3 regions of the Shewanella sp. 1311 genome follow, and region 2 is predicted to be linked to each of the others. Evidence: predicted binding sites of a transcription regulator. Region 2 holds the regulator's gene; each other region holds the start of a gene.

Region 1 (7,331 bases), 1.9 Mb from region 2:
CTAATTCGGTTTGCGGCAGAGCGGTCAGTCCAGCCGTGTCAGTGACAGCGTGCTCGCGCCAACCTAACATGCTGCTGACTTTAGTGCCTACTGGGAAATCACTGTTTTTAGACGCGATAACTTCACCAATCGAGCCGCCTTCTAAGACTTGATTCAGGGCGAAGGGCGGAACATAACTCTTACGATCTACCATGCGGCCGCGCATATAAGGGTCGACCGACATCCACAGGTTTTTTATCAACACTTGCCCATCGGCGAGCGGTGCTAAGGGATTATTTACTAAAGCAAAGTTTTCTGCCGTAGGCATGCCTTCAGGGCGACTGGCTAAATGGATTTCACGGGTTTCGGTAATAGTGCTATTCATAGAAAATTAACCTTTTGTTTGTGCGCAAACTAACTGCGTCAACTGTACGTGGCTTCATGACACAATGCAAATACTTTGCGCGCAAACTAGATGCGATGGGGCGGATCGGATAAGATAGCGCTATGTTTGAATGACAGGCGCTTAAACGTGCAAAATTGTTTATCTCACCCAGAGCTCGGATCTACAGAGCAGAGTCAAAACCCAGAGCTACAAAACCCAGAGTCACAAAGCCTAGCGCCAAGGGATGCACTGTGTTTATCTGATAATGTGTGCTTCGCGTTATATTCCGCGAGTAATGCCTTAGTGCGCGCTTATCGTCCTTTACTAGAGGCATACGAGTTAACTTTCCCTCAATATCTGGTGATGCAAACCCTGTGGCGTCAAAATGGCTGCAGTCAAACCCAGCTATCGGCGGCGACTAAGCTCGATATGGGGACGCTAACGCCTATCGTTAAGCGGTTAGAGGTAAAAGGCTTGATCACGCGTTTGGCCTGCGTTGAAGATGAGCGGAAAAAATTGATCACTCTGACGGCTCAGGGAGAGGCGATTAAGCATGAAGCCCTAGCCTTGAAACAAACTTTGCTGAATAAAGTGCAGATGGATGCCGAGGCACTCGATTTACTGAGGCGGCAATGTCTTGCCCTTATTAAAGATTTACAGTCCTAGAGATAAAGCTACTGGTGCTGTTCGCTACCCGAAAATTCAGGCTCTGCACAGATTAATACTTGATTGGCTTAGTTTTTGCTTTAAAACCGTCATTGAGTCTTAGACGCCGAATTTTTGACGATGAATTCTATTTTAAATGCCTTCAATCTTAATCGCAGCAGTACCAGTATCGCCGATGCCTATGGTGCCAATAGCCAAAAGACGAGTACGGCCAAAACCGATGCGACCACTGAGACCAAGAAAACTCAGACGGATGCCGCTAAACCCGACGCGGGTAAAGCCGATGAGATAGCGCTGTCGCCACGGGCGCAACGTGCACAGAAAATTCAGTCGATGGCGAAGGATTTTTTTGCCGATGGCAAATTTGGTGTCGCCGATATTCCCGCATTAGTGTCACGTTTACAAAAAGACGGCATTTTATCGGACGTGCAACTCGACCGTTTATCAAAAAACGGTATTACAGTTCCGAGCACAACCACGTCGAGTAAGCAGTCGCTGCAAGATTTCTTAGATGATGAGCTCAAATCATTAGCCAAAAAATCACCGAACAACCCCCTGATTAATACTTTGGTCGATGCGAAAAACGTTTTGACCAATATGGATGATGCTCAGTCGCCGGTGCTCGCCCAAAAAGCCACCAAAGTCCTTGGCCAATTAACGGATTATTTGAATTCCGAGCCACCGCTAACAGATGCTCAAAAACAGCAATGGCAGGGGCTTAAATCTATGATGCAACTCGCTTCATCTATGGGCTCGCATCAGTCGGCATCGGGCCAACTCAGTAGTTATCTTGCACTCGCTAAGCGTTAATCTTGAGTTATGGTGCTTGAGCATCACTGATTTCAGGCATCAACTAGCTGGGTTTAATCAGCAGGTCAAGGCGCAATTTTCAGATAATTGGGCCTAGCTGCAGTTCTGGTTTGTTCTTTTATTTCATCCTAAAAACTATGATCTGGATCATGGACGCCTCACCGTCGTTGTAGCCTAATGCTCTACATATTGTGTTTTATGATTTTAAAATCACTAGATGTAGTGTTAATTTTTAGGCGAGATGGAGAGGAACTGAACAATGCCAGTCGTAATTAAGCGTGATGGTTGCCGCACACCTTTTGATGAAACAAGGATACGGGATGCAGTGAATGCCGCTGCAAACTCAGTTGGAATAGAGGATGGCGACTATGCAGCGACAGTGGCAGCGTGTATCAGTCAAAGCGTTGCGACCTTAACCGAAGTTGATATCCATCATCTACAGGATGCGGTGGAGAATTTACTGATGGAAGGGCCGTATAAGTCCTTGGCGCGGGTGTATATCGAATACCGTCACGACCGAGATGTGTGCCGTGAAGCGACCAGTAAATTAAACCTCGAAATCCGTGGTTTAGTCGAGCAAAGCAATGCGGCGTTACTCAATGAAAATGCCAATAAAGATTCGAAAGTTATCCCAACTCAGCGGGATTTGCTCGCGGGCATAGTCGCCAAACATTATGCCAAGAGTCATATCTTGCCAAAGGACGTGGTTGCTGCCCATGAAGCGGGGGAGATCCACTACCACGACTTAGATTACTCGCCTTTTTTCCCGATGTTTAACTGTATGCTGATTGATTTGGCTGGTATGTTGACCCATGGCTTTAAAATGGGAAATGCCGAAATTGAAACCCCTAAGTCTATATCAACGGCGACAGCCGTCACCGCGCAGATCATTGCCCAAGTGGCGAGCCATATTTATGGCGGCACGACCATTAATCGTATCGACGAAGTGTTAGCGCCATTTGTTGCTAAGAGCTACGACAAACATTACCAAATCGCCCTGAATTGGAAGATCACCGACGCCAAAGCTTTTGCCACGGCGCAAACTGAAAAAGAATGTCACGATGCATTTCAGTCTTTGGAGTATGAAGTTAATACCTTGCATACCGCCAACGGCCAAACACCGTTCGTGACCTTTGGCTTTGGGTTAGGCACATCATGGGAATCCCGCTTAATTCAGCAATCTATGCTGAAAGTACGGATGGCGGGATTAGGTAAAAATCGCAAGACGGCAGTTTTCCCTAAGTTAGTGTTTGCGATTCGCGATGGCATTAATCACAAGACTGGCGATTGCAATTACGATGTCAAACAGATGGCACTCAAATGCGCAACTATGCGCATGTATCCCGACATTCTCAATTACGAGCAAGTCGAGAAAGTCACAGGTTCATTTAAAACTCCAATGGGTTGCCGCAGCTTTTTAGGCACCTACGAGGAAAATGGCGAACTTGTGCATGAAGGGCGCAATAATCTCGGGGTAGTGAGCTTAAACCTACCGCGAATTGCCTTGGAAGCTAAGGGTGATGAAGCGGAATTTTATCGTCTTTTAGATGACAGATTAGTCTTAGCCCGTAAAGCGCTGGATACTCGCATTGAGCGACTCAATGGCGTTAAAGCCCGTGTGGCACCTATCCTCTATATGGAAGGCGCCTGTGGAGTACGTTTACGTGCCGATGATGATGTCTCTCAAATCTTTAAAAATGGTCGCGCTTCGATTTCACTCGGTTACATTGGCCTGCATGAAACCATGAATGCACTCTATGGCACCCAAACCCATGTATTTGACGATGCACAATTAAGGGACAAAGCCGTCGCTATTGTTGCCTATCTTAAAGCCGCCACGGATGCGTGGAAGGCTGAAACAGGTTATGGCTTTAGCCTGTATAGCACGCCAAGTGAGAGTCTCTGCAGCCGTTTTTGTAAACTGGATGCGAAGCAATTTGGCCTAGTCACAGGCGTGACAGACAAGGGCTATTACACTAATAGTTTCCACCTTGATGTGGAAAAAAGCGTTAACCCCTACGATAAAATTGATTTTGAACAGCCATATCCCGCAATTGCGAACGGCGGCTTTATTTGTTATGGCGAATATCCCAACATGCAGCATAACCTCGAAGCGCTGGAAAACGTGTGGGATTATAGTTATAGCCGCGTGCCTTACTATGGCACGAACACGCCAATCGACGAATGCTATGACTGTGGCTTTACTGGCGAATTTAGCTGTACTAGTAAAGGGTTCACTTGCCCTAAGTGCGGCAACCATGAGCCAAGTCGGGTGTCAGTGACGCGCCGAGTGTGCGGTTACTTAGGCAGCCCAGATGCGCGACCCTTTAATTATGGTAAACAGGAAGAAGTAAAACGTAGGATCAAACACTTGTAACACTATTATTTTATTCTGCTTGTTAGACTTATTCCGTGGCATCACGTGGCATCAAATCAAATAGTGCCATGGGATAAGTCCCAATGTTAAAAGATGAAATGCACTATGAAGTACTATCAATGAATTACCATCAATATTTCCCTATCGATGTGGTCAATGGCCCTGGTACCCGTGCGACCTTGTTTGTCTCTGGCTGCGAGCACCAGTGCCGTGGTTGTTACAATCAAAGTACTTGGGATCCCCGTTCTGGGCATGTGTTTGATAGGACGATGGAAGATAGGATGATTGCCGATCTCAATGACAAGCGGATTGTACGCCGTGGTTTATCGCTCTCGGGGGGCGATCCTTTATTGCCTGTCAATCTCAGTGCCATTTTGGCGCTCGTCAAACGAGTCAAGAGCGAGTGTGCAGGTAAAGATATTTGGCTGTGGACGGGTTATGTGCTTGATGAGTTGAGTGATGAACAGCGCGCCGTGTTGGCCTATATTGATGTACTGGTGGATGGCAAATTTGAACAAAGTCTTGCCGATCCAAGTCTCGTATTCCGCGGTAGCAGCAATCAGATCATTCGTTTGTTATAAAAGCGGTAACGAGGATCTGTAACTTGCTGCTATAATCTCAGGCCTTGACACAGACGCTAGCATAATCAGGCTAAGATTTTACTGTGGCTAACTTAGGTAATTTAAGGTAACAGAATGAATTTAAAGCAAGAACTGCAGCAGCTTAACGATAAATTAGATAAATTTCGTCGTAAACTTGCTGCGGCTGAACAAAGAGGCGATGACGTCATTATTGCCCAGTTCAAGCGCGAAATCGCTGCAGTCACTAAGCAAATTGGCAGTGTGAAAGGCCAACAAACCCGCTTATTGAATAAGCAAGGTTCAGATATCAAAGGTTTGTCTTTCCATCGCGCTTTGACTAAAGATGAACAAGCGGACATGGGCAAACTGAAAAAGTCTGTCAAAGGTCTTGTGGTGATCCACCCTATGACGGCTATCGGCCGTGAAATGGGGCTAAAGGAAGTCACTGGATACGCGCCCGCAAAATTTTAATGTGGGTTAGGCTGTCACTGACACGGGATCGAGTGTCGATCGCGTGTTTGTGCGCCTAGTACTTTATGCACAGCTTCGTTTTAATCCATTCCTTCGTGCTGCCCATCGAAAATGACATTCATGTTTGGTTTAGTTGATTAAAACACTAAAGTATTTCTTGATTGTTCAAAAACACTTTAGAATAGTGCGCTTAGTTGGCTAAGTGCCTAATCCTCGTTTGTTTCTAGGGATCTTATTCGTCTCATGGAATGAGAGTTGTCGTTAAGGTTAAGTATGTCGATAAAATATGTCGCAACGTCAAAGTTACCCACTCCTTGGGGCGTGTTTGCCATGCATGGTTTTGAAGATACAGAATCAGGCAAAGAGCATGTTGCGCTCACATTCGGTACGCTCAGTGCGGATGAACCTGTGTTGGGTCGAATTCATTCCGAGTGTTTAACTGGCGATGCGTTATTTAGCTTGCGTTGTGACTGTGGTTTTCAGTTACAAGCGGCGATGCAAAATATTGCGGAAACGGGCAGTGGCTTTATCCTCTATTTGCGCCAAGAAGGCCGTGGCATTGGTTTGTTGAATAAAATCCGCGCCTACGAGCTGCAAGATAAAGGTGCCAACACAGTTGAAGCCAACGAGCAACTGGGCTTCGAAGCCGATATGCGTAAATACGACATGATCAAACCTATGCTGGAACAGATAGGCGTGAAGCATGTGCGTTTGATGACCAATAACCCTCGTAAAGTGAAAGCAATGAAGGAGTTTGGCATCGAAGTGGTTGAGCGCGTACCGCTGCAAGTTGGTAAGAATCGTTACAACGAAGCCTACTTAAAAACCAAATCCACTGAGCTTGGACACATGATGTCTGAATATCATTTTATGGATGAAAATAAGTAGCTTTGTATTTATGATAGGTCGACCGATTGAGTCAGAAATGAGTAAGGTTTAAGTCAATTGAGCCATTTTTTCAGTCGGTTGCCATTATGTTTGTCGTTAACTTGCTTAGTATTTCTGAGCATTGTTCCTGCCGTTTTCGCCAATAGTGCATCCCCCGCCAATACGTTTACACCTGCGACACTTACATCTGCGTCTCAAGCAAATGATGCTGGCGTGTCTGTTGATCCTGTTTCTATCAGTCACGTGCCTAGCAGTAATGCCAATGGCAGCAATCCGATAGAGTTGAGCAGTAATCCCAATTCTGTTTATGCCTTTGGCAGTTATCTCGGCACTGGTGTGTATCGCGCCGCTAACCAAAATGCGACCGTGGTCAGTATTCCGTTAAGTTTTGATTTAAAGAAAGATAGCGGAAGCCAGACTTGGTTACGTTTACCTATCTCCTTTGGCTTTTTTGATTATTTAGCCAAAGATATCACCGAAGGCGAGTTACCGTCGTCGATAGGCACTATGACCATTACCCCAGGTTTTGAGCACCACTGGCAGGCGAGCGAAAACACTCGAATGGAAGGGTATTTAGATATCGGTTTTGGTACTAACTTCGATAAAAACGATAACGTTGCCATTATCGCCTCTGGGATCAGTAGCTTGTATGATTTTACCCTAGCTGGGCAAGATGCGGTGTGGGTGTCGAGATTACGTTTCGCTGGGTACAGTGAGCACTATGGCAAGTTTGCCGATCAATTTGCGGTGTTACAAACTGGCGTGGATTTAGGATTAGCGCCGCGGTGGCAATGGTGGGATCTGCAGGTGCAACCAAGGATCTTTGCTGTGGGTTATTGGTATTTCAATGAGCTCAGATTTATCAGCGAGATAGAGCAAGATACCATAGTTTCAGGCAGTTATGAGGCTGGTTTTTCCCTCGCGTTTTCTAAGCCCCTTGGGGGCGAATTGCTGGGTGTTGATCGTATTGGATTCAGCTATCGCCGTGGTGATGGATTGAACATTTGGCGTTTGATGTTCAGTTTTCCTATCTAAGTAGGGTCAACTAGACGGCTTGAATATATAAACCACTTGAACATGTCGATGTTGTGAACATGGGTTAGCTTAGCGCAGTATCATCACCGCTTAATTTAAGCCGATTCCTTTTTTTGGGCTTCGCGCATCTTCTTCTCAG
Region 2 (7,331 bases):
TGACTTTTTGCTGATCGCCACCACGGAAGTTGAAGCGGCCTACATAGGCGCGGCTCGGGATTTCCATGTTGTTGATACGCATGATGTCTTGACCACCGGAGATTTCTTCCCAAATGGTGTTTTTATCATTCATTGAATCGCGGAACTGCTCAACCGATGCCAATTGCACAGTATCACCCAGCTCAATACTGCCGCTGTCTGGCGTTTCAGCGCCGGATAACATGCGGAACAGGGTTGATTTACCCGCGCCGTTGGCACCGATAATACCGACGATAGCGCCCTTAGGCACAGAGAACGACAGGTTGTCGATGAGTACGCGGTCACCATAAGATTTGGTCAGGTTATTCACTTCAATGACCTTGTCGCCTAAACGTGGTCCGGGCGGAATAAACAGCTCGTTGGTTTCGTTACGTTTTTGGTAATCGTTAGTGTTCAGTTCTTCAAAGCGCGCCATACGAGCCTTGCCCTTAGACTGACGGCCTTTGGCACCTTGGCGTACCCATTCCAATTCCTTGGCAATGGTTTTTTGGCGGGCACTTTCGGTAGCCGATTCTTGCTTCAGACGGGCATCTTTCTGCTCAAGCCATGAAGAATAGTTACCTTCCCACGGAATACCTTCACCGCGGTCGAGTTCTAAAATCCAGCCAGCGGCATTGTCGAGGAAGTATCTGTCATGGGTAATTGCGACCACAGTACCGGCATATTCCTGCAAAAAGTGCTCAAGCCACGCCACAGATTCAGCATCCAAGTGGTTGGTGGGTTCGTCCAGTAGCAGCATTTCTGGCTTTTCAAGCAGCAAACGACAAATCGCTACGCGGCGACGTTCACCACCGGATAACACTTCGATTTTTTCATCCCAATCCGGCAGACGCAGGGCGTTGGCGGCGCGCTCAAGGACGTACTCTAAGTTATGGGCATCTTGGGCTTGGATAATCGCTTCGAGTTCGCCTTGCTCTTTTGCAAGGGCGTCGAAATCGGCGTCCGGCTCGGCGTAGGCCGCGTAAACGGCATCGAGGCGAGTCAGGGCATTTTTTGCCTCTGCTACCGCTTCTTCAATCGCTTCACGCACGGTTTGATTCGGATCGAGTTTAGGTTCCTGCGGCAGGTAACCGATTTTCAATCCCGGCATTGGGCGCGCTTCACCTTCAATTTCGGTGTCGATACCCGCCATAATGCGCAGTAGTGTCGACTTACCTGAACCGTTGAGGCCGAGTACGCCAATTTTGGCGCCGGGGAAAAAGCTTAAAGAAATATCTTTAAGGATCTGCTTCTTAGGCGGAACAATTTTACCCACCCGCAGCATGCTGTAAACAAACTGAGCCATTTTTCTCTATCTTAAGTGACTAATGATGCGGCTAATTCTACTCGATTGTGCGCCGAACTCAACTCGACAATGAGCCAAGTTCAAGTACTATCCACAGGAATTTCATGTTTCAAATACTGGGATTGTGGTCGCGTTCCGAGTAGAATACCGCGCAACCCTACCTATAAGAATTGGCAGCTGGAGTAAGCAATGCTGAAAAAAGATATGAATATCGCAGATTATGATCCGGAACTGTTTAAGGCAATTCAGAATGAAACTCTGCGTCAAGAAGAGCATATTGAGCTGATTGCTTCTGAAAACTACACCAGTCCACGCGTGATGGAAGCGCAAGGTTCACAGTTAACCAATAAGTACGCTGAAGGCTATCCAGGCAAGCGTTACTACGGTGGTTGTGAGTATGTGGACGTAGTTGAAACCTTAGCGATTGAACGTGCTAAAGAATTGTTTGGCGCAACTTACGCTAACGTACAACCTCATTCAGGTTCACAGGCAAACAGCGCTGTTTACATGGCATTGTTAAAACCTGGCGATACCGTACTGGGCATGAACTTAGCCCACGGTGGTCACTTGACCCACGGTTCACCCGTTAACTTCTCTGGCAAACTGTACAACATCATTCCTTACGGTATCGACGAGTCAGGTAAAATTGACTACGACGAAATGGAACGTCTGGCCGTAGAACATAAGCCTAAGATGATGATCGGCGGTTTCTCTGCCTATTCTGGTATCGTTGACTGGGCAAAAATGCGTGAAATCGCAGACAAAATAGGTGCTTACCTATTTGTCGATATGGCGCACGTTGCCGGTCTTATTGCTGCTGGCGTTTATCCAAATCCAGTACCACACGCACACGTTGTGACGTCAACGACCCATAAAACTTTAGCCGGTCCTCGTGGTGGCGTGATCCTGTCTGCTGCTGATGATGAAGACTTGTATAAGAAGTTGAATTCAGCGGTATTCCCAGGCGGTCAAGGTGGCCCATTAATGCACGTTATCGCTGGTAAAGCGGTTGCGTTCAAAGAAGCCTTAGAGCCAGAATTTAAAGTGTACCAACAGCAAGTAGTTAATAACGCTAAAGCTATGGTTGAAGTGTTCCTTGAGCGCGGTTACAAAATCGTCTCTGGCGGAACCAGCAACCACTTGATGCTAGTTGATCTGATTGGTCGTGACTTAACCGGTAAAGAAGCCGATGCCGCCTTAGGTAGCGCTAACATTACCGTGAACAAAAACTCAGTGCCAAACGATCCACGTTCACCTTTTGTGACCTCAGGTGTGCGTATCGGTACGCCAGCCATTACGCGCCGCGGCTTTAAAGAAGCGGAATCGAAAGAGCTGACAGGCTGGATTTGTGACATCCTTGATGATGCAAGCAATCCTGCTGTGATTGAGCGTGTTAAGGGCCAAGTATTGGCACTGTGTGCACGTTTCCCTGTTTACGGTTAATCTGTAAATAGTCTCCTTTTTGTGGTGCTGAGCCTAACAAGCATCAGGTGGTTAACCTCAGCCCATAAATAGGATAAAATCCCATGGCCGCATTAAGCGGCCATTTTTATTGCTAAAATCTTAGACTTAAACCAAACAGGCTAACCTTAGATAACATAGTAAAGCCAACGGCTTTACGTCATTCACTGGCAGGAGGCTCAATGCATTGTCCATTTTGCAGCGCGACAGATACTAAAGTCATCGATTCTCGATTAGTGGCGGAAGGCCATCAAGTGCGCCGTCGCAGAGAATGCACCGAATGCCATGAAAGATTTACTACCTTCGAAGGCGCCGAATTAGTCATGCCTAGGGTGATTAAACGTGATGGTTCACGCCAACCCTTCGATGAAGAAAAACTCCAAGGTGGCATGTTGCGCGCCGTTGAAAAACGCCCCGTGTCTATGGATGAAATCGAGCAAGCGCTCAGCAAAATCAAATCTACCCTGCGCGCCACTGGCGAGCGGGAAGTGCCCTCAGAAATGGTCGGTAACTTGATGATGGAGCAATTGATGAGCCTAGATAAAGTCGCCTACATACGTTTTGCTTCTGTGTACCGCGCCTTTGAAGACGTGTCTGAATTTGGTGAAGCCATCGCTAAACTGCAAAAGTAGTTATTCGATTTTTGTGGCCTGTCGTTCAGTCTTCTGGTTGCGCTAGCTTTAATAGAGGCTTTGATTAATAGCTTCTGCAAGACAGGTTTTAAACACAGATTTACAAGACTGGTGAAAGCCGAAACCTTTAACAACAGGGTTGAACATGAGCTTGAACATAAGTTGGTCCGTACTCGATACCCAAATGATGAGCCGCGCTATTCAATTGGCGCGCAAAGGCTTTTACACCACGAGACCCAATCCCAGTGTGGGCTGCGTTATCGTTAAAGATAATCAGATTGTCGGCGAAGGTTATCATCAAAAAGCGGGTGAGCCCCACGCCGAAGTGCATGCGCTACGCATGGCTGGCGAACACGCCCGCGGCGCAACAGCCTATGTCACCTTAGAGCCATGCAGTCATTATGGCCGCACGCCGCCCTGCGCCTTGGCACTGATCAATATTGGCGTTAAGCGTGTGGTGGTGGCGGTTGAAGATCCTAATCCGCAAGTGGCTGGTCGCGGTATTCAAATGCTGCGCGACGCCGGTATTGAAGTGGATGTGGGGTTACACCGCGATGAAGCTTATGCCTTGAATTTAGGCTTTATGAAGCGCATGGAATCGGGTTTACCCAGAGTTACAGTCAAATTAGCTGCGAGTCTTGATGGTAAAACCGCGCTGTCTAACGGTGTGTCTAAATGGATTACCGGGCCTGAATCTCGCCGCGACGTGCAGCGCTTACGCTTACGTTCCTGCGCGTTGGTGACTGGAATTGAAACCATACTGGCTGACGATCCCTCGCTCAATGTGCGATATCAAGAACTTGGCGACATAAAAGACTGCGTAACCGAGGCGCAATTACTGCAGCCATTAAGAGTCATACTCGATAGTCGCGCCCGTTTGCCGTTATCGGCTGCCTGTTTGGCTATCGTATCGCCGATACTCTTGGTCTCGACCGTGGCTTATCCCGCAGAGTTTCAAGCACAATTGCCCTCCCATGTGAGTTGCCTCGTGTTACCTGCAATTGCAGGTCGCGTATCCTTAGCTGAACTATTAAGCTATTTAGGCCAAAGTTGTAATCACGTGCTGGTGGAAGCGGGTGCAACCTTAGCGGGCGCTTTTTTAGCAGGGGGGCTGGCCGATGAGTTAGTGCTATACCAAGCGATGAAAATCCTCGGTGGGCAAGGGCGCAATCTGCTGCAGCTACCCGATTATAAAACCATGGCGCAAATTCCTGCATTAACTTTGGTGGATGAGCGCAAATTAGGGCCAGATACCCGTTTAATCTTGAGCGTTAAGCTTGATACCTCTTTAATTAATTAAGTGAGTTAACCATGTTTACTGGGATTATTGAAGCCGTTGGCACCCTGCGCAAACTGGAGCGTAAAGGCGATGATATTCGTCTTACCGTGGCGAGCGGCAAACTGGATTTAAACGATGTGCGTTTAGGCGACAGTATTGCCACCAACGGTGTGTGCTTAACGGTTGTGCAGCAATTAGCCGACGGTTATGTGGCTGATGTCTCTGCCGAAACAGTGAGTCTAACCGGTTTTGCTCACTACAAAGTGGGCACTAAGGTTAATCTTGAAAAAGCCGTCACCCCAACGACACGCTTAGGCGGACACATGGTCAGCGGCCATGTAGACGGTATTGCTATGGTTGAGCAACGCCTAGTGCGTGGTCAAGCTATCGAGTTTTGGTTAGCCGCACCTGCAGAGCTTGGGCGTTACATTGCCCATAAAGGTTCCATCACCATTGATGGCGTGAGTTTGACGGTTAACGAAGTGGACGGCAGTCGATTCCGACTAACTATAGTGCCGCATACCGCAGGGGAAACCACGTTAATCGATCTGCAAGCGGGCGATAAGGTGAATATCGAAGTGGATTTAATCGCCCGTTATCTTGAACGCTTGATGAATTATGATGGCAAAGACAGCAAGAGCGGTGGTGTTACCATGGAAATGTTAGCCCGTGCCGGCTTTGTGCGTTAGTGCACTGGTAATCGTACTGCTAAGGTATAGAATTTCATAACAACAGCAAAATCATAAGGTCCTACAATGGCGCTGCACAGTATAGAAGAGATCATCGAAGATATTCGTCAAGGCAAAATGGTTATTTTGATGGATGACGAAGACAGAGAAAACGAAGGTGATTTGATCATGGCGGCCGAAATGGTAACGCCAGAAGCGATTAACTTTATGGCGAAATATGGCCGTGGACTCATTTGCCAGACCATGACCAAAGCCCGTTGTCAGCAGTTAAATCTGCCCTTAATGGTGACGAATAACAACGCCCAGTTCTCGACTAACTTTACGGTTTCTATTGAAGCAGCCGAAGGCGTGACTACCGGTATTTCGGCCCACGACCGCGCGGTAACGGTAAAAGCGGCCGTGGCTAAAGAGGCTAAAGCGTCTGATTTAGTGCAACCTGGGCATATCTTCCCGTTAATGGCACAGGACGGCGGCGTATTAACCCGCGCAGGCCACACTGAAGCTGGTTGTGATTTAGCCCGTCTTGCGGGACTTGAGCCATCGGGCGTTATCGTTGAGATTTTGAACGAAGACGGCACTATGGCACGCCGCCCAGATTTAGAGATTTTCTCCGAGTTGCACGGTATCAAAATCGGCACTATCGCGGCATTGATCGAGTATCGCAACACTAAAGAAACCACGGTTGTGCGTGAAGCTAAATGCAAACTACCGACCCGTTTCGGCGAGTTCGATATGGTGACTTTCAGAGACACTATCGACAATCAACTGCATTTTGCCTTAGTCAAAGGTGAGGTGAAGAGTGATTGTTTGGTGCGCGTGCATCTGCAAAACACCTTCAACGATTTACTCCATTCAGAGCGCGATCAGCAACGCAGCTGGCCACTCGAAAAGGCGATGGAGCGTATTTCAGCAGAAGGTGGCGTATTGGTTTTACTAGGGAATCAAGAACATCCCTGTGAAATCCTCTCTAAGGTGAAAGCCTTTGAAGCCGAAGATCAAGGCCAAGCGCCTGCTTCTGCAAAATGGCAGGGAACGTCGCGCCGTGTGGGTGTGGGTTCGCAAATCCTCGCTAGCCTTGGCGTGACTAAGATGCGCCTGCTCAGCTCGCCTAAACGTTACCATTCACTTTCGGGCTTTGGCCTTGAAGTGACTGAGTATGTGGCGGACTAAAACCCAAAGTTACACTGAAGTAAAATTAACAATTTCTGATAATTTGCATAGGGCTCTGGGCAATTGGCTGTGATATCATGTCGCCACTTTTCGCCCCGAGCTGGGTGCTTTAGCTAAATTAGGTAAGATAATGAACGTAGTTCAAGGTAATATCGAAGCGAAAAATGCCAAAGTTGCGATTGTAATTTCGCGTTTCAACAGCTTTTTAGTTGAGAGCTTGCTTGAAGGTGCACTTGACACGCTGAAACGTTTTGGCCAAGTCAGCGACGACAATATCACAGTTGTCCGTGTACCAGGTGCGGTTGAGTTGCCGCTAGCTGCGCGTCGCGTAGCTGCCAGTGGTAAATTCGACGGTATTATCGCATTAGGTGCGGTGATCCGTGGTGGTACTCCTCATTTTGATTTTGTTGCAGGCGAATGTAATAAAGGTCTAGCTCAAGTTGCTTTAGAATTTGATCTGCCTGTTGCTTTCGGTGTTTTGACCACAGATACCATTGAACAAGCTATTGAACGTTCAGGTACCAAAGCGGGTAACAAAGGCGGCGAAGCTGCTTTAAGTCTGCTTGAAATGGTCAATGTTCTGCAAGAACTTGAACAACAGTTGTTATAGTAGGAAAAATAATGAAGCCTTCTGAGCGCCGCAAGGCCCGCCGTTTAGCCGTTCAAGCCATTTATTCATGGCAACTAAGCGGGAATAATATTGCCGATGTCGAGCATGAGTTTTTAACTGAACAAAGTCTCGACGGTGTTGATGTAGCTTATTTTCGTGAGCTATT
Region 3 (7,331 bases), 1.3 Mb from region 2:
AATGGAACACTTGAGTCAATTGGATCAAGTGATCGTAGTAAGCAGCGATATCGGTCGCACGGCTTAAGATTTCTTTGTTCACGACGATATCGTCGAAGATCACCGAAGGATCGTTAACGATATTGCGAATGATATGGGTGTATGAACGCGAGTGAATCGTCTCAGAGAAAGACCAAGTCTCAATCCAAGTTTCTAATTCAGGTAGCGACACCAATGGCAAAAAGGCCACATTGGGTGAGCGACCTTGAATCGAGTCGAGTAAGGTTTGGTATTTCAGGTTAGAAATAAAGATGTGTTTTTCATGATCGGGCAATGCACCGTAGTCGATCTTATCGCGACTGACGTCTACTTCTTCCGGGCGCCAAAAGAAAGATAACTGCTTTTCTATCAGTTTTTCGAACACTTCATATTTTTGTTGATCGTAACGAGCCACGTTGACCGATTGACCTAAAAACATAGGTTCACGGGTGGCATCGTTGGGTGTTTGACAGAAGGTAGAGTAGGCCATGGTGCTATTTTCCAATGGATAGGGATCCACTCAATCGGGATCCCTATACTTTTTATTTGTAAGAGCCGCGTTAACGTTAAAGACTAGATTTTACACGCGCCGCCGGCGCAACCATCGTCTTCTTTCTCTAAATTGGTGATGTCATCGTGTGAATCCGACGCACCATCGCGAGTGTTATGGTAGTAAAGCGTTTTCACACCTAACTTGTAAGCATTGAGCAAATCTTTCAGCAGGGTTTGCATCGGTACTTTACGGCCTTCAAAACGTGAAGGATCATAGTTAGTGTTGGCCGAAATAGCTTGGTCAACGAACTTCTGCATGATACCCACTAGCTGTAAGTAACCGTCATTGCTTGGCATTTTCCATAGCAATTCATAGCTATCTTTCAGCGTATCGAAATCAGGTACAACTTGCTTCAACTGACCGTCTTTGCTCGATTTCACGCTGATAAGACCACGTGGTGGCTCGATACCATTGGTCGCATTGGAGATTTGCGACGAGGTTTCTGATGGCATTAATGCCGACAGCGTTGAGTTACGTAGGCCATATTGCTTGATATCGCTACGCAGTGATTCCCAGTCTAAGTGCAATGGTTCTGCACAAATTTTATCTAGGTCACGTTTGTAGGTATCGATTGGCAAAATACCTTGAGAGTATGTGGTCTCGTGGAATAACGGACACGCACCTTGCTCTTTGGCCAAGTTCATTGAGGCTTTCAGTAAATAGAACTGAATCGCTTCGAAGGTTCTGTGGGTCAGCTCGTTCGCGCTGCCATCGGAATACTTCATGCCATTTTTCGCTAAGTAGTTAGCGAAGTTAATCACGCCTATGCCTAAAGTACGGCGATTCATCGAGGCAATTTGCGCGGCCTTGATGGGGTAATCTTGATAATCCAACAGGTTATCCAGTGCACGTACGGCGAGGTCGGCTAATGGCTCAATATCAGATAATTCTTTGATAGAACCTAAGTTAAGTGCTGACAGCGTACAAAGCGCGATTTCACCTTCTGGATCATCGATGTTGTTCAATGGTTTTGTCGGCAGGGCGATTTCAAGACACAGGTTAGACTGTCTGATCGGTGCGACTTTTGAATCGAACGGGCTGTGAGTGTTGCAGTGATCCACGTTTTGAATGTAGATACGGCCAGTTGAGGCGCGCTCTTGCATCATCAGTGAAAACAGCTCAACAGCCTTTATGGTTTTCTTACGAATGCTGCTGTCTTGCTCATATTGCACATATAAACGTTCGAATTCATTTTGATCTTCAAAGAAAGCATCGTACAAGCCAGGTACGTCAGATGGGCTAAACAGGCTGATGTTTTCGCCTTTGATCAGACGTTGATACATGACTTTGTTCAACTGCACACCGTAGTCTAAATGACGGATACGGTTGTCTTCTACGCCGCGGTTATTTTTCAATACCAGCAGAGATTCGACTTCTAAGTGCCAAATAGGGTAGAACAGGGTCGCAGCACCGCCCCGCACGCCGCCTTGAGAACAAGATTTCACTGCGGTTTGGAAATACTTATAGAAAGGTAAACAACCTGTGTGGAAGGCTTCACCACCACGGATTGGGCTACCTAAGGCGCGAATACGACCGGCGTTAATACCGATACCCGCACGTTGGCTAACGTATTTCACGATAGACGAAGCTGTCGCGTTGATGGAATCTAAGCTGTCACCACATTCGATCAGTACGCAAGAGCTGAACTGACGCGTTGGCGTGCGCACACCGGCCATGATTGGCGTTGGTAGCGAAATCTTAAAGGTCGATACCGCGTCATAGAAATCTTTAACGTATTTCAGGCGCGTTTCTTTTGGATAACGGGCAAACAAACAGGCCGCGACCAAAATGTAGAGGAACTGGGCGCTCTCGTAGATTTCGTGCGTCACACGGTTTTGAACTAAATATTTGCCTTCAAGCTGTTTTACCGCAGCGTAAGAGAAGTCCATATCGCGCCAATGGTCGATATAGGTATCCATCACGTCGAGTTCTTCGCTGCTGTAATCCTGCAGAATGTGCATGTCATACTTGCCAAGCTCAACTAACTTAGTCACGTGGGTATACAGTGCTGGCGGCTCGAACTGACCAAAGGCCTTCTTACGCAAATGAAACACCGCTAAACGGGCGGCGAGGAATTGATAGTCCGGTGATTCTGGAGAAATTAAATCCGCAGCCGCTTTGATAATGGTTTCATGGATAGCTTCGGTTGGGATGCCATCGAAAAACTGTAGGTGCGAGCGAAGTTCAACTTCAGAAACAGAAACGTTTTTTAATCCCTTGGCTGCCCAAGTAATTACGCGGTGTATTTTTTCGAGATCGATATTTTCACGATCGCCACAGCGTTTTGTGACTGTCATAGTGCTATTCATTTGGAGATAGGCCTTGGTTCTTATATCTATTTAGGTGAGCAAGTTCACCGTACGTATCCTTGTAAAACAATCAATAACCGTCCCTTAAATACTGCTGACTGGTTGAAAACGAGTCAATTAAGCGGCGAGCTTTTAGTGTGTCTGATTGCTACCTATACACAAGATATGGTGTTTTAAATTATCTGGGATACAAGATAGTGAGGTTTGACCCTATTTGCAAGTCTGAATTCAGGGGACATCTTGTGGATAAGTTGAGGATAAGCTTTCGCGTTAGTAACGACTAACCTTGAAGCTCAATTTCAGGTTAGTGTGTCGCACTCATGGGGGATTTTTAGGCGATCTTTTCTTTAGATCGCGATCGCGCACAAGTGCCGATCTTTTATCCGCCGACCTTTCGCCGCCTGATTTTATTCGCAGGTAAAAATCAGGCAAACACACTTATGTGTGTCTGCATATTGGCTTTAGCAAAAGGTTTATCTTTGAGTGTCATGGTGACGTCTGTTAGCCGTTTTATTAGCGAGTTTTTCTAGGCCAATGCGTCGACTAATGCCTGATGTAGCTCAGTTGGGCTGGCAAAGTGTGCGTGAGCTGGCCATTGCGATGGCTTGTCGTTGACACCCAGATAACCCCATAGGGCAACGCCGCCTAACATGCCCGCCGCCTTCGCTGCTAACAAATCCCGCTCGGCATCCCCAAGATACAAAATGTGCTCTGGAGCGCAGTTCAGTTGCTGAGCCCCTAACAACATAGGTGCTGTGTGGGGTTTTGGGTGTTTGGTTGAATCGCCACTGATGATAACGGGCATACGTAAGTGTAAATTCAGTTTTCGCAATAAGGGACGGGTAAAGCGGGCTGGCTTGTTGGTGATCACCCCAAACGGCAGCTGCGTTAACTCGAGCCAGTCGAGTAATGCTGCAATGCCTGTGAATAGCGCACAGTGATCGCCATTAATGCGCTGATAGTGGGCGAGCAGCCCTTGCTGAACTTGAGTACGAAGATCATCCGCTGCATTGGGGATCGCCGCATCGACTAAGGCAAAACTGCCGTGGGATGCGGCGTAGCGCATGGCCGCTAACGGCTGCGCGGCGATGCCGACGTCCTGAAGACTTAAATTAAGGGCCTGCACCAGATCCGGCGCGGTATCGGCTAAGGTGCCGTCGAGATCGAACAGCACGCCTTGGATCTGTGCCAGACTCATATTAATCAACCTTACGCGTTGCGATCATGTAATTCACATCAACTTTAGGCGTGTATTTAAAAATGCCCGTCAGCGGGTTGTAGCTGATGCCTAATGCATCGGTACAGATCAGATCGGTATTGTCCACAAGCTCAATCAGTTCCGAAGGCTTAATGAATTTTTTATGCTCATGGGTGCCAACTGGCAGCATCTTCAGCAAATATTCTGCGCCCAGAATCGTGTGCACATAGGATTTAATGTTGCGGTTAATGGTGGAGAAAAACACAAAGCCACCGGGTTTAACCATGTCACAGCAAGCCTTGATCACCGATTGTGGATCGGGCACATGCTCCAGCATTTCCATACAGGTCACCACATCGTAATAGGCTTGATGATCTTGGCTATGGGTCTCGGCGGTATTTTTTACATAATTAATGCTTACGCCGGTTTCGAGGGCATGTAGGCGGGCGACTTCTAAGGGCTCATCACCCATGTCAAGACCATCAACCTCGGCACCGATACGGGCCATGCTTTCAGATAAAATCCCGCCGCCGCAACCAACGTCGAGCACTTTCTTACCGAAAATGCCGCCGGCAGTTTGATCGATATAATTTAAGCGCAGCGGGTTTAATAGATGCAGCGGCTTAAATTCACCGTTGAGATCCCACCACGTTTCGGCCATACGTTCAAACTTTGCGATTTCCTGTGGGTCCACATTGGTATTCTGATGCATGCTATTACCTGAAGTAGCTGTATTGTGCGGCTATTATAACGACTATGTTTGATAAACAAAGTGTTCGACTGAGCTAAGCCCTTGTGGTTGAGTGAATTTTCAGCAGTTTTCTGGTTTTATGTTAATTGTTGTGCTCCGTATCGACCTTTTACTTCATCCCTTTGACGATTTTTTCTCATCCTAAGCCGCGAATTTCAACGCTGGTTTATCGCTCAAACGACCAAATTGACAGTGTTTTCATCTATTAAGCCACCAGACTCTCAATTCGATAAGGATAGGTCTGGCGACATTAAATAACTGTGTTAGAATGCCAAATCACGTTTTTGGGCTAGGCAATGATACGGATTATACGTTGTCGGCTATTTTTCAGGGGAACGAGCAGTTTATGACTGATCTGGCATCATCTATTTCGCCAATTAATATCGAAGACGAACTAAAGAATTCGTACCTTGATTACGCCATGAGCGTTATCGTGGGACGTGCATTACCAGACGTGCGCGACGGCTTAAAGCCGGTTCATCGCCGCGTTCTGTTTGCCATGAGTGAATTGAAGAACGATTGGAACAAGCCTTACAAAAAATCTGCCCGTGTGGTCGGTGACGTCATCGGTAAATATCACCCTCATGGTGACTCTGCTGTTTATGACACTATCGTCCGTATGGCCCAGCCATTCTCACTGCGTTACACCTTAGTAGATGGCCAAGGTAACTTCGGTTCGGTCGACGGTGACTCCGCGGCGGCAATGCGTTATACCGAAATCCGTATGGATAAGTTAGCGCATCAATTACTGGCCGATCTTGAAAAAGAGACAGTGGATTTTGTCCCTAACTACGACGGCACAGAACAGATCCCAGCGGTACTACCCACACGCGTACCTAACCTGTTAATTAACGGTTCATCGGGTATTGCGGTCGGTATGGCAACCAACATCCCACCACACAACCTAACGGAAGTCGTGAAAGGCTGTTTGGCACTGATTGAAGAACCCTCACTGTCTATTGAACAGTTGATGGAATACATTCCAGGTCCGGATTTCCCAACTGCGGCAATTATCAATGGCCGTAAAGGCATTATTGATGCCTATAAAACCGGCCGTGGCCGCGCGATCATGCGTGCACTGGCGGATGTGGAAACCGAAGATAATGGCCGTGAGCGCATTATCGTGACTGAAATCCCGTATCAAGTGAACAAAGCCCGTTTAATCGAAAAGATTGCCGAGCTGGTTAAAGATAAAAAGCTTGAAGGGATCAGCGGTCTACGCGACGAGTCTGATAAAGACGGTATGCGTATCGTTATCGAAATTAAGCGCGGCGAAGTGGGCGAGGTGGTATTAAACAACCTGTATGCTCAAACGCAAATGCAGTGTTCTTTCGGGATTAACATGGTGGCCCTGACCAATGGTCAGCCTAAACTGTTTAACCTTAAAGAAATGCTCGAATGCTTTATTCTGCATCGCCGTGAAGTCGTGACGCGTCGTACCGTATTTGAACTGCGTAAAGCCCGTGAGCGTGCCCATATTTTGGAAGCGCTGGCGGTTGCACTGGCTAACATCGACCCGATTATTGCGTTGATCAAAGCTTCGCCAACGCCTGCGGATGCCAAAGTTAAATTGGTTGAGCAAGGTTGGGAATTAGGCCACGTTCAAGGCATGCTGGAAAAAGCAGGCGATGACGCCGCGCGTCCTGAGTGGTTAGAGCCACAATACGGTATCCGTGACGGTCAATATTTCCTGACTGAGCAACAAGCTCAGGCGATTCTGGAACTGCGTTTACACCGTTTAACCGGTCTTGAACACGATAAGATCATCGCCGAATACGAAGAGCTGCTCGAATTTATCGCGGGTCTGCTGTTTATTCTGCGCAGTCCTGAGCGTTTGATGGAAGTCATCAAGGAAGAATTAGTTCAAATCCTTGATGAATACGGTGATGCTCGCCGTACCGTGATCAATGCCAACGAAGTCGATATGAGTCTTGAAGACTTGATCAACGAAGAAGACGTTGTGGTGACACTGTCGCACTTAGGTTATGCCAAGTATCAACCCTTGACCGATTACCAAGCCCAGCGCCGTGGTGGTAAAGGTAAAGCGGCAACTAAAGTGAAAGATGAAGATTTCGTCGAGAAGCTGTTAGTTGCCAATACCCATGACACCATTTTGTGCTTCTCTGACTTTGGTAAGATGTACTGGCTCAAAGTGTATCAATTGCCATTAGCGAGCCGTACGGCCCGCGGTCGTCCAATTGTTAACTTGTTGCCGTTATCCGATGGCGAGCGCATTACTGCGATTCTGCCAGTACGTGAATACGCGGCTGACAAGTACATCATCATGGCGACCTCACACGGTACTGTGAAGAAAACCGCACTAACAGCTTATAGCAACCCACGTGCAAACGGCATTATCGCCGTTAACCTGAAAGACGGTGACCAACTGATCGGTGTCGATATCACTAACGGTGATGACGAAATCATGTTGTTCTCGAACGAAGGTAAAGTGGTTCGCTTTGGTGAGAAAGTCCGTGATTCTGAAACCGGCGAAGTGAAAAC

The links. Region 2 encodes NrdR, which represses ribonucleotide reductase genes. Its sites were predicted from a motif close to AAACACNANATNTNGTGTTT; they were not measured.
Region 1: the regulator NrdR is predicted to act here: its motif matches at 2,049-2,068, upstream of nrdD (anaerobic ribonucleoside-triphosphate reductase).
Region 3: the regulator NrdR is predicted to act here: its motif matches at 3,035-3,054, upstream of nrdA (class 1a ribonucleoside-diphosphate reductase subunit alpha).

Annotation. Positions count from the first base shown of each region.
Region 1 covers NZ_CM181686.1:4,538,859-4,546,189, forward strand. Annotated here, with positions in the region: gene AC5YB3_RS19910 (NADP-dependent oxidoreductase) at 1-364, opposite strand, end outside; gene AC5YB3_RS19915 (MarR family winged helix-turn-helix transcriptional regulator) at 512-1,030, shown strand; gene AC5YB3_RS19920 (hypothetical protein) at 1,151-1,840, shown strand; gene nrdD (anaerobic ribonucleoside-triphosphate reductase) at 2,100-4,217, shown strand; gene nrdG (anaerobic ribonucleoside-triphosphate reductase-activating protein) at 4,337-4,798, shown strand; gene AC5YB3_RS19935 (YibL family ribosome-associated protein) at 4,913-5,269, shown strand; gene ribA (GTP cyclohydrolase II) at 5,543-6,157, shown strand; gene AC5YB3_RS19945 (hypothetical protein) at 6,215-7,192, shown strand; gene AC5YB3_RS19950 (FlxA-like family protein) at 7,288-7,331, opposite strand, start outside.
Region 2 covers NZ_CM181686.1:1,214,427-1,221,757, reverse strand. Annotated here, with positions in the region: gene ettA (energy-dependent translational throttle protein EttA) at 1-1,324, opposite strand, end outside; gene glyA (serine hydroxymethyltransferase) at 1,514-2,767, shown strand; gene nrdR (transcriptional regulator NrdR) at 2,968-3,417, shown strand; gene ribD (bifunctional diaminohydroxyphosphoribosylaminopyrimidine deaminase/5-amino-6-(5-phosphoribosylamino)uracil reductase RibD) at 3,563-4,717, shown strand; gene AC5YB3_RS05515 (riboflavin synthase) at 4,729-5,385, shown strand; gene ribBA (bifunctional 3,4-dihydroxy-2-butanone-4-phosphate synthase/GTP cyclohydrolase II) at 5,452-6,555, shown strand; gene ribH (6,7-dimethyl-8-ribityllumazine synthase) at 6,686-7,165, shown strand; gene nusB (transcription antitermination factor NusB) at 7,177-7,331, shown strand, end outside.
Region 3 covers NZ_CM181686.1:5,114,598-5,121,928, forward strand. Annotated here, with positions in the region: gene nrdB (class Ia ribonucleoside-diphosphate reductase subunit beta) at 1-508, opposite strand, end outside; gene nrdA (class 1a ribonucleoside-diphosphate reductase subunit alpha) at 592-2,880, opposite strand; gene AC5YB3_RS22435 (HAD family hydrolase) at 3,407-4,078, opposite strand; gene ubiG (bifunctional 2-polyprenyl-6-hydroxyphenol methylase/3-demethylubiquinol 3-O-methyltransferase UbiG) at 4,080-4,790, opposite strand; gene gyrA (DNA gyrase subunit A) at 5,176-7,331, shown strand, end outside.